DNA from 3 places in the Paenibacillus sp. FSL L8-0708 genome. Region 2 is predicted to be linked to each of the others. Evidence: riboswitches for the same ligand, from Rfam matches in the RefSeq annotation. Region 2 holds a riboswitch; each other region holds the start of a gene.

Region 1 (4,688 bases), 6.7 Mb from region 2:
GGTACTTAGATGTTTCAGTTCCCCTGGTCTGCCTCTACATTTCCTATGTATTCAGAAATGAGTAACTGCGAATTACCACAGCTGGGTTTCCCCATTCGGACACCCCCGGATCAAAGCTTGCTTACAGCTCCCCGAGGCAGTTTCGTTGTTCGCCACGTCCTTCGTCGGCTCCTGGCGCCTAGGCATCCTCCGTGTGCTCTTATTAGCTTAACCTTGATTCTTCCGAAGAAAAATCTCACTAATAACATTTACTTGTTTGCACAAGTTGCTAAAAGATGTTCTAAAACGCAAATTCGTTTCGGTATCCAGTTTTCAAGGATCAAGTCTTACTTGAGAGCTTAAACTCTCAAAACTGAGCAACGAGTGAGTAACAGGCCTAAACCTGAGTTTTGGAAGCTTAGCTTCCGATTTGAATGTCCTCATTGCAGAGAACGATTCTCCATAGAAAGGAGGTGATCCAGCCGCACCTTCCGATACGGCTACCTTGTTACGACTTCACCCCAATCATCTACCCCACCTTCGGCGGCTGGCTCCCTTGCGGGTTACCCCACCGACTTCGGGTGTTGTAAACTCTCGTGGTGTGACGGGCGGTGTGTACAAGACCCGGGAACGTATTCACCGCGGCATGCTGATCCGCGATTACTAGCAATTCCGACTTCATGCAGGCGAGTTGCAGCCTGCAATCCGAACTGAGACCGGCTTTGATGGGATTGGCTCCACCTCGCGGCTTCGCTTCCCGTTGTACCGGCCATTGTAGTACGTGTGTAGCCCAGGTCATAAGGGGCATGATGATTTGACGTCATCCCCACCTTCCTCCGGTTTGTCACCGGCAGTCACTCTAGAGTGCCCAACATTACTTGCTGGCAACTAAAGTTAAGGGTTGCGCTCGTTGCGGGACTTAACCCAACATCTCACGACACGAGCTGACGACAACCATGCACCACCTGTCTCCTCTGTCCCGAAGGCCGCTGCTATCTCTAGCAGATTCAGAGGGATGTCAAGACCTGGTAAGGTTCTTCGCGTTGCTTCGAATTAAACCACATACTCCACTGCTTGTGCGGGTCCCCGTCAATTCCTTTGAGTTTCAGTCTTGCGACCGTACTCCCCAGGCGGAGTGCTTACTGTGTTAACTTCGGCACCAAGGGTATCGAAACCCCTAACACCTAGCACTCATCGTTTACGGCGTGGACTACCAGGGTATCTAATCCTGTTTGCTCCCCACGCTTTCGCGCCTCAGCGTCAGTTACAGCCCAGAAAGTCGCCTTCGCCACTGGTGTTCCTCCACATATCTACGCATTTCACCGCTACACGTGGAATTCCACTTTCCTCTTCTGTACTCAAGCCACCCAGTTTCCAGTGCGACCTCAGGTTGAGCCCAAGGTTTAAACACCAGACTTAAATAGCCGCCTGCGCGCGCTTTACGCCCAATAATTCCGGACAACGCTTGCCCCCTACGTATTACCGCGGCTGCTGGCACGTAGTTAGCCGGGGCTTTCTTCTCAGGTACCGTCACTCCGGTAGCAGTTACTCTACCGGACGTTCTTCCCTGGCAACAGAGCTTTACGATCCGAAAACCTTCATCACTCACGCGGCGTTGCTCCGTCAGGCTTTCGCCCATTGCGGAAGATTCCCTACTGCTGCCTCCCGTAGGAGTCTGGGCCGTGTCTCAGTCCCAGTGTGGCCGTTCACCCTCTCAGGTCGGCTACGCATCGTCGCCTTGGTGGGCCGTTACCCCACCAACTAGCTAATGCGCCGCAGGCCCATCCCTCAGTGACAGATTGCTCCGTCTTTCATTCTTCTCTCAGGAGAAAAAAGAAATTATCCGGTATTAGCTACCGTTTCCGGTAGTTATCCCAGTCTGAAGGGCAGGTTGCCTACGTGTTACTCACCCGTCCGCCGCTAAGTCATTTTGAAAGCAAGCTTTCAAAATGACTCCGCTCGACTTGCATGTATTAGGCACGCCGCCAGCGTTCGTCCTGAGCCAGGATCAAACTCTCCAATTAGTATTGAAAAGAGCGATATGCTCATTTTGAAACATCTGACGAGAAAATTAATTCTCTAATTTTGGATTTCACTTACGTGATTTCCTACTCACTCGTTGTTCAGTTTTCAAAGATCAAGTTCTCGTTGGCGCCGTTTAATGTCTCAGCAGCAACTCTTATAATATATCATGTTGTTTTCAGAAATGCAAGCTTTATTTTTTGAAGCTTTTTATCAGCCTCGTCTGTATCGCCTGTACGCTGTCTAACAACGCTTACCTATAATACCCCAACTATTAATAGAAAAGCAACCCCTAATATAAAAATAAACAACTAGCTTAATAATTAAGCTAGTTGTTTATTTAATAGAGTTATGTTTCTAGCGACGAACTTAATAGTATTTTGCCGCAGTATATTTGCTTGAGGCTTTAATTAAATCGGTTTTCTTATCACTCTTTGCAAGTCCTGCATCCACTGTAGTATCAATGGTAACCCACTTCCCATTAAGCAACACTTCGTTCCATGCATGATATTGCGTAACGTAGCTTGTATTCCCCATTACCAACTTAGCAGGAACATCTACACTCCGCAGCATTGCGGCAAAAAGAGAAGCGTAATCATAGCAAATCCCTTTTTTAGTAGTCAATGTCTTATCGATGCTTGGAATATAATCAGTAGTTACACTATTAGCAAGAGAGTAATCATATTGTACATTCGCAACTACATAGTTATAGATCGCTTTAACTTTCTCTTCGTCTGTTGTTTTGCCTTGTACTAATTGTTTAGCTTTGACAATCGCTTTATCAGAAGAACTCCATTTCACATTCTGTACGGAGCCCAAATATACGGAATTCGAGTCACTCATGGTTACGTCTACTACTTCGGAATATAATGCTTTGTATTTATTGCCGGTTGTGTTCTCCAGAACAGAAACCTTATAAGTCCCATTTCCTTGTTGCAAAGGGAAGTCCTCAGCTTGTCCAGAAGCATACAAGTTATATGTATAGCTGCTGTTATCTTTGGTGATCATGAGTTTGATTCTTTTATCTTTCGGAATATCATAGTTAATACCAATAACACCTTGAGCCACTTTGGATGTAATCAACCAGCTGGCATCTGCACTTGCAGCTTGAGCTGTACTTACCGGAACTGAAGTCGTTAGGACGAACAACGCCACCAGCATAAAATAAACCTTTTTCACGGATAAAACTCCTTTCGGTAGCTGGCTGCCATCCTTTCGGGAAGGCCCTTTAGCTTTGCGTCCCTACCTTTCGATAGGTTTGCCGTTATCGTATAAGCTCTATCTGTTCTAGCTTTACTAGATATAATTGATAGAATCCATTTGAAACAAACAAAAAAAGCCTCTTCATTCGGTAGCTGGCTGCCATCCTTTCGGGAAAAGGCCCTTTAGCTTTGCGTCCCTACCTTTCGGAAGGTTTGCCGTTATCGTGTTTAGCTTTCATAGTATAATACTATCATATTTATAGTTGTGAACAAGACCTAATTTACTAGATTACCCATTATTTTATAAATATCTCCCGGTATTTGTGTTTTCTTGTCATTCACTATTCTCCTTTTGTTAATTTGGCATGAACAATCAGCCGATGCGTTGGATTCACTAGCGGATCACATGTAATCAGAGTAAGAATCTTATCCTTGTCATTCCCGTCAAGAACGGAGACATCACTCGGATCTACAACAGAAATATCATACACCTCATAGTTAAACACCTGATCACTAGTCTTTACCGTGATAACATCCCCCACAACAACCTCATTCAATCTGTTAAACAAACGACCCGTAGTTCGAGCCCGATGCGCCGCGATTGCAGCATTCCCGATCTCTCCAAGGGGTGCCGTTTCTTTCATATGGGCTGCAGCATGTTTCATATTAGCTTTTGTAGCCCCTTCTAATACAGGCAGCTTCAAATCAATCTTATCGATTTCAATTAATGCGATTACTTTGCCACCGACTGCAATCTCCGGTTCAGGCTTTTCTGTCTCTTGGGGTTGGGGCTGTGCCTGGGCATCCAGAACCGATTCCTCTGCTAACAGCTGAGTAACTTCAGCATACCTGCTCTTCAGATCTGGCTGGGGAGTACTATCGGCAGTGCTTAGTTCAGCCGTTTCTAATAACTTCTCCTGCTGCCTGTCGTTGTACCACTCGTTAGCTGTCGGATATAACATGATAAGTATCCCAGCCAGTATGAGTAGATAGGAGAATTTACGCAATGTTATTCACCTCCGTATATTGTTTCTATGGTTATATACAAATCAAGCAGAAACAGCTACTTGCCTTTAAGCATAGCAACTCCTTCTGCCTGAAATTAATGTTTAAAATACCCATTTACGACTTCCAAAGAAATTGATGATCACCGTGATAAAGGTAACCAGCACCTTGGAGATCAAGACTTGAATACCTAGTTTGTCTGTCAACAGATGCATTAACAACAGTGATATTCCGAGCACTACCAGATTCAGCACGATAAACTTGACCAGCTGTACGCGGTCGAAGCCTTCTTTATTCCCCCGGTTGCGATCACGAAAGGTAACTTTTTTATTCAAAATAAAGCTATTCGCCGTGCCTGCACTATAGGAGATCACCTGCGCCAATGCGTATACCATCCCTAGTGAATTCAACAATGTGAAAATCACAAAATCAATAAGCGTATTGAGCAAACCTACGGCATTAAATTTGAGGAACTGTATG
Region 2 (4,688 bases):
GTTCCGGGATTCAGAGAATCGATTATTAAAGGGGTTATGAATGTGGCTTGTAATCATTGTGTAGTAAGAGATCTGAATTTTGAAATCAAGGCTCATGGTGAGCTTAATCTTAGGGTTTTACCTGAGGTTATTCATCACTTGAGTAGAAGTAATACGATACATAAGGTGGAAGAAAATGTGATTACAGTTAAGGAGGCTGGGGTGCGGGATTTTCTGGATTTCTGTAATGACCATATGGAGTCGGAGCAGGTTGAATTCCGTATAGATGACCAAACATGGAGACCTCTATCCGAATTACCCACTGTACTTGATATGGAGTGGATTGATGAGGTTATCACTAAGGGTCTTGTTACTTGCTACTTCCAACCGATTGTTAACGTAAGGGAAGAGATTTTTGCATACGAGCTCCTATCCAGATTTAAAAAAGAAGACGGATCTCTTATCTATCCTAATGAGATTTTTGCGGCGGCACGGAATCGAGGGCGTTTATATGCTTTAGACCGGTTATGTAGAATGACGGCTGTAAAATATGCTGCACCCTTAAATAAAAAAACGTTTATTAATTTTATCCCAACGTCGATCTACGCTCCAGAGTTCTGCTTAAGATCAACCGTTGAACTGGCCAATCAATTAGGCGTCGATCCTTCTCTTTTTGTCTTTGAAGTTATTGAGACGGAGAAAGTGGATGATCTCGCTCATTTGAAAGCTATTTTGACATATTACAAGGATCGGGGATTTGAATACGCTTTAGATGATGTTGGTGAGGGCTTCAGCACGATCGAGATGTTATTGGAGCTTAAACCCCATTACATGAAGCTGGATATGAAATATGTTCAGGGTGTGTCCAGCGATCTGAACAAACAGAAAATAGCAAAGCAATTTTTAGAAAAAGCTTTAGAAATCCAATCCGTTCCTTTAGCAGAAGGTGTGGAGTTTAGAGAGGACTTTGAATGGCTTAAGCAGAGTGGTTATCAGTTGTTTCAGGGCTATTTATTTGGAAAGCCTGATCCTATTCCCAAACAGTAATCCTAATGAGTATATATCCGTCCAGAGGATGAGATGAATTTCAGGTCAGAGTCTGAGTACAGCCAACCCCCGGGGTTGTATAATTTAGGTAATTGAAAAGGGGGACGGGATGGATATGAAATGGCATCAATTTGTAACGCGCTGGGCAGATTCTAGGGGCTTTGATGGACGAGAGATTGATTATCAATGGCCTTCTCCCTCATTTCCGGTCATCAGTATTCGCAGTAATCTAGGGCGATACTCAGGTCAAGCGTATGGTCGTGGAGGTAAACCCCGTGTGAAGACAGCCGTTGGATTAATCGCTATTGGAGATGTAGCTGTCGGCTTGATTTCCATAGGTGCGATAAGCGTGGGCGTATTATCCTTAGGAGCAATATCACTGGGAATGTGGTTAGCGATCGGAGCAATAGCACTTAGCTGGCTTGGCTTCGCAGTGGGAGCGATTGCGATTGCAGGCGTGGCTGTAGGAGCGATCGCAATCGCGGAAAAAGCGTTAGGGGCCATCGCCATAGGGGATACGGCGTTTGGTGCGATAGCGATAGGCAGGATCGCTGGGGGTGCCATAGCTATCGGACAATGGGCATATGGTGTAATCGCAGTTGGCGAACATGGTTTCGGATTAATTCCCATCACGGGCGATGTGTGGAATTGGTTCCGGCGGTTGTTTGGATCGGGGAGTTAAGTAGACCTACAGTCCTAAAGGATGCCCTTCTCTTCCGGGATGGTCGATAAATAATATCTATCACATAAGAAAAACTAATTGCAATTACCTATATTCATTTCATACCAATTAATCATGCGATCCGATCTAGGCTTATGTTACTCTTTGAATGTATTCGAAACTTCATAGGCAAACCTATGGAAATGTAGGGACGCAAAGCTAAAGGGACTAAGGTTATCATAACTATTGTCAGCCAGCTGCCAAAGAGTGTGTAACGCTTTTTGTTAAAATATAAGAAAGTATAAGTTATACACCTATACTTAATATCTTATATTTCTCGCTTAAACGCTTGCCGTCCTTATAGGACGCTGAAGGCGTTTATGCTTGTTAAGGTTTAATAAAAATTAAGTCTTAATTTTTAGGCGACTTTATACGCAATCAAGCTACTCTTTTGGGGTAGTTTTTTTTGTGCCCATTTTTGGGCACTGGAGAGATTCATATGACATCTGGGGGTAAGAAGAGATGAAGAAAATGATTGCGATCGCTACATCGGCGGCCATGTTGGCCAGTTTTTCGAGTGAGGCAGGTTATGCTTTAGCAAGTGAGGCAAGCAAGGTAAATGTAACAAAAACAGTGGCGCAAAGTAAGGTTAACTTATTAAGCAACGCTTCGGTTATTCCGTTTGAGCTGTACGGCAAGGATGCTCTAAATGCCTATAATGAGGTTTTTAGAATGAATCCAGCAAATATTAAATCCATCACAAATAACGGTGGCAACTACTCAGGCTCGCCTATAGCTAAGGCTATGGATGGGGATATGAGCACGCATTGGGAGACTGGCAAACCGAATAGTTCAACGTTTACGAATGAGGTTGTGTTTGTTTTCAATGAGTCCACTGAATTAAATAGAATGGTATACGCGGCTAGGCAATCCGGTGCGAAAGGTAAAGGTTTTGCTCAAGAATTTGAGATCTATGGTTCCACTACCGATGGGGTGATTTTACGCTCGTGTCTTCTGGAGAATATACAGGCTCAACCGGTGATGTAGTGGAGATTCAGTTCGCACCTACGGCTTTTAAGAGACTTAAATTTGTCTTCAAAAAAGCGAACCAAGATTGGGCGAGTGCGGCTGAGTTTTCTTTTTATAAAGAGGATAGTGTCTCTGCTAAAATGAAAAATTTGTTTACAGATGATACCTTGAGCCAAGTTAGTACTGCCTTTGATACGGCAGAGAAATTAACAGCTTTAGAGAATGAAGTGCAGGCACATCCACTGTATGCGCAGTTTAAAGAAGAGATAGAGAATGCAAAGATCCTTTTGAAGAACCATCAGGTAGAGGCAACGACAGCCAAGGTTTCGAAGCTAAAAGGGTATGGAACAACCTATGAAAATGCCTATAGCCAAGCTTATAGAATGCCGAATGCAAACGTATCAAAAGTAACGGTGAACGGTGGAAGCTACTCAGGTACGAAGCCTGAATATATGCTGGATGACCAGCCCACTACGCATTGGGAAACGAACAAAAACAATGATGCAAGCTTCACGAATGAAGTCGTGTTTGAACTAGCGCAAGCGGAAGTGCTGGACAGAGTGGCTTTTTTGGCTAGAGATAACCGCAAAGGATTTCCAGAGGCTTTTGAAATCTATGCATCAGAGACGAGTAAAGGAGAGACCTTCCAACTTGTATCTAGCGGAACCGCGATTAGTACCAATGACTTTCTGGAATTTAAATTCGAACCGACGAAGTTTAAAAGATTAAAATTTAAGTTCACAAAAGCTAATATCAACAGACCTTTTGCGGCTGAATTTAGATTTTATACAGAAGATAAAGTAAGCGAAGCTGTAAATGGCATTTTCACAGATGGAACGATGAGTGCGGTTGTGCCTGCTTATAATAGCGTCGAAGCAATCAACGAATTAGAAGAAGCGGCAAAAGTACATCCGCTCTATCCAATCCTGAAAGATTCTTTGGATTTAGCTAAGAAGCTAGTGAATGGTGAAGTTCAAACCGAAGGTACCATCATTGAGGCGGAACAACGTGGAGATATGAAAAAGCATACGCAGGAAAACCTGAGAATTGGTTTTGGTACGAACAACCAGCCTACAGGTCTCGTTGCAATGCCTGGAGATACGATCAACGTTTATGTGGACGCAGCTTCTAACGATAAGCTACCTTCTTTAGTCTTTTCTCAACAAGAGGCCGCTTGGAATGTTTGGGCTAGAGGTGTGCAATTGCGTCCAGGTAAGAACATTATAACCGTTCCTGAATTTGCTACGAATAGTTATTATGCACATGAAGTGACTAAGGGCGGTACAGTGTATATCGTCAATCCATATACAGCTGAGGAACAAGGGAAAGCGCCATTGATTCGCTTCGAAGGTTTAGAAAAGATTCCTTTTATGACCAAGACCACGGATCCAGAACAATTCAAAACCTTCTTAATCACATACAAACAAAGACTGGACGAAGATAAAGCGGCTCATCCAAATGTTCAAGATCGTAAACTCATAGATGTGGTAGAAATGGCCAGCGATCATGTTATATTCACAGGAACGGCGACGGAGGCGTACAACAAATATATTACGCAAGGAAATAACCCGCTGGACACCGTAACTGGGTATGACACCTGGATGAAGAGCATTTTTGCCTTCTATGGCTTGGATGGCAGTAGCGAGATTCATGATGCCAAGCTAATTCGTGAGAATATTCGCTTGATGCAGCCTTATGGTGCGATGTATGCAGCGGGAGATCATACAGGGATCCAACTTGGAACAGTAGGAACCATGTTAGGTGATTTTAATAAAGCCTATCCGGGCTGGGGACTGAATCACGAAATTGGGCATCGCTTGGCTATGGGTGAACGGGAATATGGCGAAGTAACTAATAATATGGTGTCTATGTTTATGTCTGTCGCAGCGAATTCGATAGATAATCGTATACCGTATGAATCAGATATCTATAAATATGTCCTCGAAGAAAATAAAGTGGTTATGAATCAGCA
Region 3 (4,688 bases), 2.2 Mb from region 2:
GAATTATACTAGTAGTTGTTCTTGCAGGTCTGACTTTACCTGTTGCTCGCTTCGTGGAGAGAACGCTTACATCATCTTTTGATGATATTGCTAATGTATCTCACAGTATTTCGAAGGGCGATTTCACTAGCAGAGCGGACGAAAATGGCTCAATGGGTGACGTAAGCCGCTCCTTTAACACAATGATTGATAAGCTCAAGAAGATTCTGACCGATGCATCGCAGATCACCCGTCAAGTTATGGATGCAAGCCGCGGAATCGAAGATAAGAACCAGAACCTGAAAATTGTCATGGCACAAGTAGCCTCTTCTTCTACTGAGCTCGCTCTTGGTGCAAATGAAATATCTACGGATATCGCTGATATGACAGAATCCATTAAAGACATTGAGACCAAAGTATCCAATTATACGAACTCCACCAAAGAAATGAACAGACGTTCAATACATACCTTAGAACTTGTTGAGCAAGGGCGCCAATCCGTAGATACACAGGCTGAAGGCATGCGTAAAAACATAGAGGCTACACAAAAAGTGGCTGATACTATTGAAGCTCTCTCACAAAATGCCCGCGGGATTACGATGATCACCAAGACCATCACAGAGATCGCTGAGCAGACCAACCTGCTGTCACTGAATGCCTCCATCGAAGCTGCTCGTGCCGGAGAGCATGGTCGGGGTTTTGCCGTTGTAGCTCAAGAGGTCCGCAAGCTTGCTGAAGAATCTACGGCATCCACAAAAGAAGTATTCGGCTTGGTCCGCAGCATTGAGTCAGATATTAAACAAGCCATCGATAATATTGCCATCAATGAAGAGGTTGTGCAGGTTCAGAATGAAATGATCACTCAATCTGCCCATATTTTCGCACAAATTGTACAAAGCGTGCAGTACATTACCGAGCAAATCTCTTCATTCTCTGCGGAGAGTGATCTTATGCTAGAAAGTGCCTTGAAAATTTCCAGTGCAATTGAGAATATCTCAGCAATCACCGAAGAAACTGCTGCTGGCACGGAAGAGGTATCGGCGGCTATGAATGAACAGATTAATGCCCTGCAGTCTGTTGCAGAAGAAACGGAAAAAATGACCCAGGCCGTATTTAATCTGCAAAAAACCATTCATATCTTTAAATTCTAGTTCAAAACTATCAACTGCCACCTAAGCTGAGTCTTAGGTGGCAGTTTTTTTCGCGAGGCAAAACTTCATCTCTTGGACAAGACTTTCGTCAAATTTCGAGTTTTTTTAGCGGATTATGTTGACAAAAATTAATGAGGAATATATTGTAAAGGAAAATTATTCTTATCAACTATAAATTAATATTGGCAAAATCCTCGAAAGAGGATGACGCAAAACCATGGATCTACAGCCTCATTTTTTCGTTTGAGGCCATGATTGCCAGGTTGCAGAGGAACCAGGACGGCTGAACTATTGTTCAGTCTTAGCGGCGCCTTATGCCACCAACCTGTGCTTACTATAGAGCACAGGTTTTTACTTTTTGAGTATATTGATCTATCGTATCTATTCGGTAGATTAATAACTAATATATATCAAAAAACTTGTGAGGTGTTTCTTTTGAAGACAGTCGCAGATTACATGGCGGAAGCACTACGTAACCTTGGAGTCACACATTCTTTTGGGATCATTGGCAAATCCATTTGTCCAATTGTTCTAAAGATGGTGGATTACGGTATTGAATTTATTCCCGGCAGACATGAAGCAAGCTCCGGATTCGAAGCAGCAGGGTATGCGCTGAAAACGGGTAACCTAGGCGTAGCATTTGGTACTTCGGGTCCTGGGGGAACTAACCTGCTTACAGCAGCAGCACATGCGAAAGCTAACAACCTACCTGTCCTATTTATTACCGGCCACCAATCCATTACAGAGCTTGGAATTCCTCAATGTCAGGACTCCACCTCTTTTCTGGCTGATTTAGCTGATATGTTCAGACCTGCTACCTTGTTCAGTAAATTGGTTGAACGTGGGGATCACTTTGGTACTATTTTTAATCATGCGATTTCTGTGGCCCTGACCAAACGGGGTCCTGTTCATCTTTGTATTCCTTTTGATGTACAAACTGAAGTATTGGAAGAATGCAATATAGTAATCCCAGAAAGAGAATCTCTAATTAGTCTAGCTAATATCGATAGAGTCATCGATGCTATTCAAGCTGCTAAGAATCCTTTGATTATTGCGGGTAAAGGAATTAACCGCTCCGGAGCACATAAAGAGCTTGTTCAACTCGCAGAAACTTTTAATATTCCTGTAGTAACATCTCCTGGTGGAAAAGGGGCTATAGTCTGGGATCACCCACTCTATCATGGTCCTATTGGCGTTGGCGGTTCGACCCACGGGGACGATTTATTGAATAAAAGCGATTTATTTATAGTGCTTGGATCACGTTTAAGTGATATGACCATCTGTAATCTTAAACGGGAGAATCATCCAGCAACTTTAATTCAATTTGATATTGATCCAACCTTTGTCGGAAAAATACTATTGTCCAAAACGATACCGGTCACCGGGGACCTGCGCGATAATTTGGTGCACTGCCTAAATCATATTGACCCAAGCACAATCACCAAACGTGAGGCTTTGGCCGATACGGATTATTCAGAAGAGCTTCCAACCCTCAAGAATCTTTCCCTTGCTTCGGTAATGAGCACTTTAAGTGATTTGATCCCTTATAATAATTCAATTTTCGTTGATGATGGAAGTCATGGATTCCACGCTGCAAAATGGTACAAGGTTAAGAAACCGGGCAGCTTTGTTTTTGATGCGTATTTTGCTTGCATGGGTAATTCGATCGGCATGGCTATTGGTGCAAAAGTTGCAGCTCCTGAAGAAACTGTCCTCTGCATTACAGGTGATGGTTGTTTCATGATGCTCGGCGCTGAGATTAACACCGCTGTCTGCAAAGATATCCCTGTCATCTTTATCGTGGTCAATAATAAGCAACTAGATATGGCTCTTAAGGGTATGGAGAAAACCACAGGTCGTATCGATGGAACTCTATATGAAGTACCAATGGACGCCGTGAAATTCGCTGAATCTCTAGGTGCTAAAGGCTACAAATGCGAGACTGCGGATGAATTCACAGCTGCAATTAAAGATGCGGTAGCTCTAAACCATGTTGCCGTTATTGAACTACTAACAGACCGTGATGAAGTCCCTCCGACTGCACACCGTACTTTGAACCTAAACTAGGAGGCTAACCATGAAGGAAAATATCAACAGTGGTCTCAACCACTTCACGAATCTATCAGGAGACTATGGCGCAAAAGCACTAGCTCCAATTAAAGACCACTTCCCTGACTTGGCTGAATTTATTATGGGGAATGCCTATGGCGATATTTTTCAACGTAATACTATAGCCCCTGACTGGAAGGAAATCGCAGTCATTTCATCTTTAATTTCAATGGGACAATTCGAACAGTTGGGCGTTCATTATGTCATGGCCCTTCGTGTTGGAGTTACCGTAGAACAGCTTAAAGGTATTCTATTACACTTAGTACCCGTTATAGGGGCACCTAGAATCATCACAGCTTTTAATATCCTGCTTGCAACCATAGAAGAAATCCAATAACCCAACAGTTCGACAACAATATACAAAATTCGACTTTATTATTGCATACACTTGAAAAATATGCCTATAATAGAGTCGGAATATCCCATTACTTGCTGTATAGTGTCGAATTTTGACTTTTATAAAACAGCTAAATGGATATACATGGCTGGATATTGCAGTCGAACTGTTTTGGACAAATTCAATCTATGGGAGAGATTTAGGCATGGGAAGTTTCGTTTTGAAGACAGACACTACAAACAAGGTTATTAACATTGAGTTAGATGGAACATTTTCTGAAGAAGATGGTCTAAAATCTATTCAAGCTTATCAACAAACTATCAATCCAATTACTCCAGCTGACTATGAACTAAAAATCGACTGCAGAAAGCTAAATGTAACTGCACCAGATGTTGTACCTCTTTTAGAAAGCTGCTTTGTAATGTTTAAGAATGATGGATTTGTAAAAGTAAATCTAACGCTTGAAAATAACCCGATCCTCAAAATGCAGCTTTCCCGTCTTGGCCGTAAAGCTGGACTCGATAACATCGAGATCATTTCTGCGGTTACAGTCTAGATCTTTTAATCTTAATATGTAGGCCACATTTTACTGCTTTCCTGGAGGCGTATTATGACCGGAATTCGTATTAAAGGCATTGATATCTATCATCCCAGCAATATAGTTGGTAACGACTTTTTCATTAAGCATTTTGACGAAAAAGGCATTGATATTCGAGGTCTATTATCCGCATTAGGTCGTATTACACGGTATAGTATTAAGGATGCGGATGAGAATTCCCTTACGATGGCTTTTGAGGCTGCCAGGAATGTTCTGGAGAAAAGTGGTCTCACAGGTGCCGATATCGACCTTATTGCCTATGCAAGTCAAACTCCTGAGTATATCTTTCCTACCAACTCATTAATGATTCACCGTTTGATCAAAGGCGCATCCCATACGATCTGCATTGACAGTAATGCTAATTGTGCGGGTATGACGGCTTCTGTGGAACAGGTTAGCCGTCAGATGCAAGCGAATCCTAGGATTAAACGAGCGTTGGTCATCGGCTCCGATTATGTAACCCCTCATGCCGATAAGAATGATCCAGTCTATTACGCTAACTTCGGTGATGCAG

The links. A riboswitch is a leader RNA that binds a small molecule or an ion and turns the genes downstream of it on or off. The one in region 2 is predicted to bind cyclic di-GMP.
Region 1: it holds a riboswitch for cyclic di-GMP, as region 2 does, so the genes downstream of both, NYE58_RS03695 (transglutaminase-like domain-containing protein) here and NYE58_RS35070 (discoidin domain-containing protein) in region 2, are expected to answer to the same signal.
Region 3: it holds a riboswitch for cyclic di-GMP, as region 2 does, so the genes downstream of both, NYE58_RS25095 (thiamine pyrophosphate-binding protein) here and NYE58_RS35070 (discoidin domain-containing protein) in region 2, are expected to answer to the same signal.

The regions. Positions count from the first base shown of each region.
Region 1 is NZ_JBBPBC010000001.1:799,363-804,050, reverse strand. Features, by position in the region: rRNA gene NYE58_RS03705 (23S ribosomal RNA) at 1-213, opposite strand, end outside; rRNA gene NYE58_RS03700 (16S ribosomal RNA) at 446-2,003, opposite strand; gene NYE58_RS03695 (transglutaminase-like domain-containing protein) at 2,371-3,180, opposite strand; cyclic di-GMP riboswitch class I at 3,194-3,274, opposite strand; cyclic di-GMP riboswitch class I at 3,349-3,431, opposite strand; gene NYE58_RS03690 (class D sortase) at 3,545-4,210, opposite strand; gene NYE58_RS03685 (GtrA family protein) at 4,313-4,688, opposite strand, start outside.
Region 2 is NZ_JBBPBC010000001.1:7,491,804-7,496,491, reverse strand. Features, by position in the region: gene NYE58_RS35080 (EAL domain-containing protein) at 1-1,026, shown strand, start outside; gene NYE58_RS35075 (hypothetical protein) at 1,142-1,708, shown strand; cyclic di-GMP riboswitch class I at 1,866-1,952, shown strand; gene NYE58_RS35070 (discoidin domain-containing protein) at 2,210-2,734, shown strand; gene NYE58_RS35065 (NPCBM/NEW2 domain-containing protein) at 2,695-4,688, shown strand, end outside.
Region 3 is NZ_JBBPBC010000001.1:5,254,502-5,259,189, forward strand. Features, by position in the region: gene NYE58_RS25090 (methyl-accepting chemotaxis protein) at 1-1,130, shown strand, start outside; cyclic di-GMP riboswitch class I at 1,305-1,401, shown strand; gene NYE58_RS25095 (thiamine pyrophosphate-binding protein) at 1,557-3,197, shown strand; gene NYE58_RS25100 (carboxymuconolactone decarboxylase family protein) at 3,208-3,576, shown strand; gene NYE58_RS25105 (hypothetical protein) at 3,689-4,132, shown strand; gene NYE58_RS25110 (ketoacyl-ACP synthase III) at 4,187-4,688, shown strand, end outside.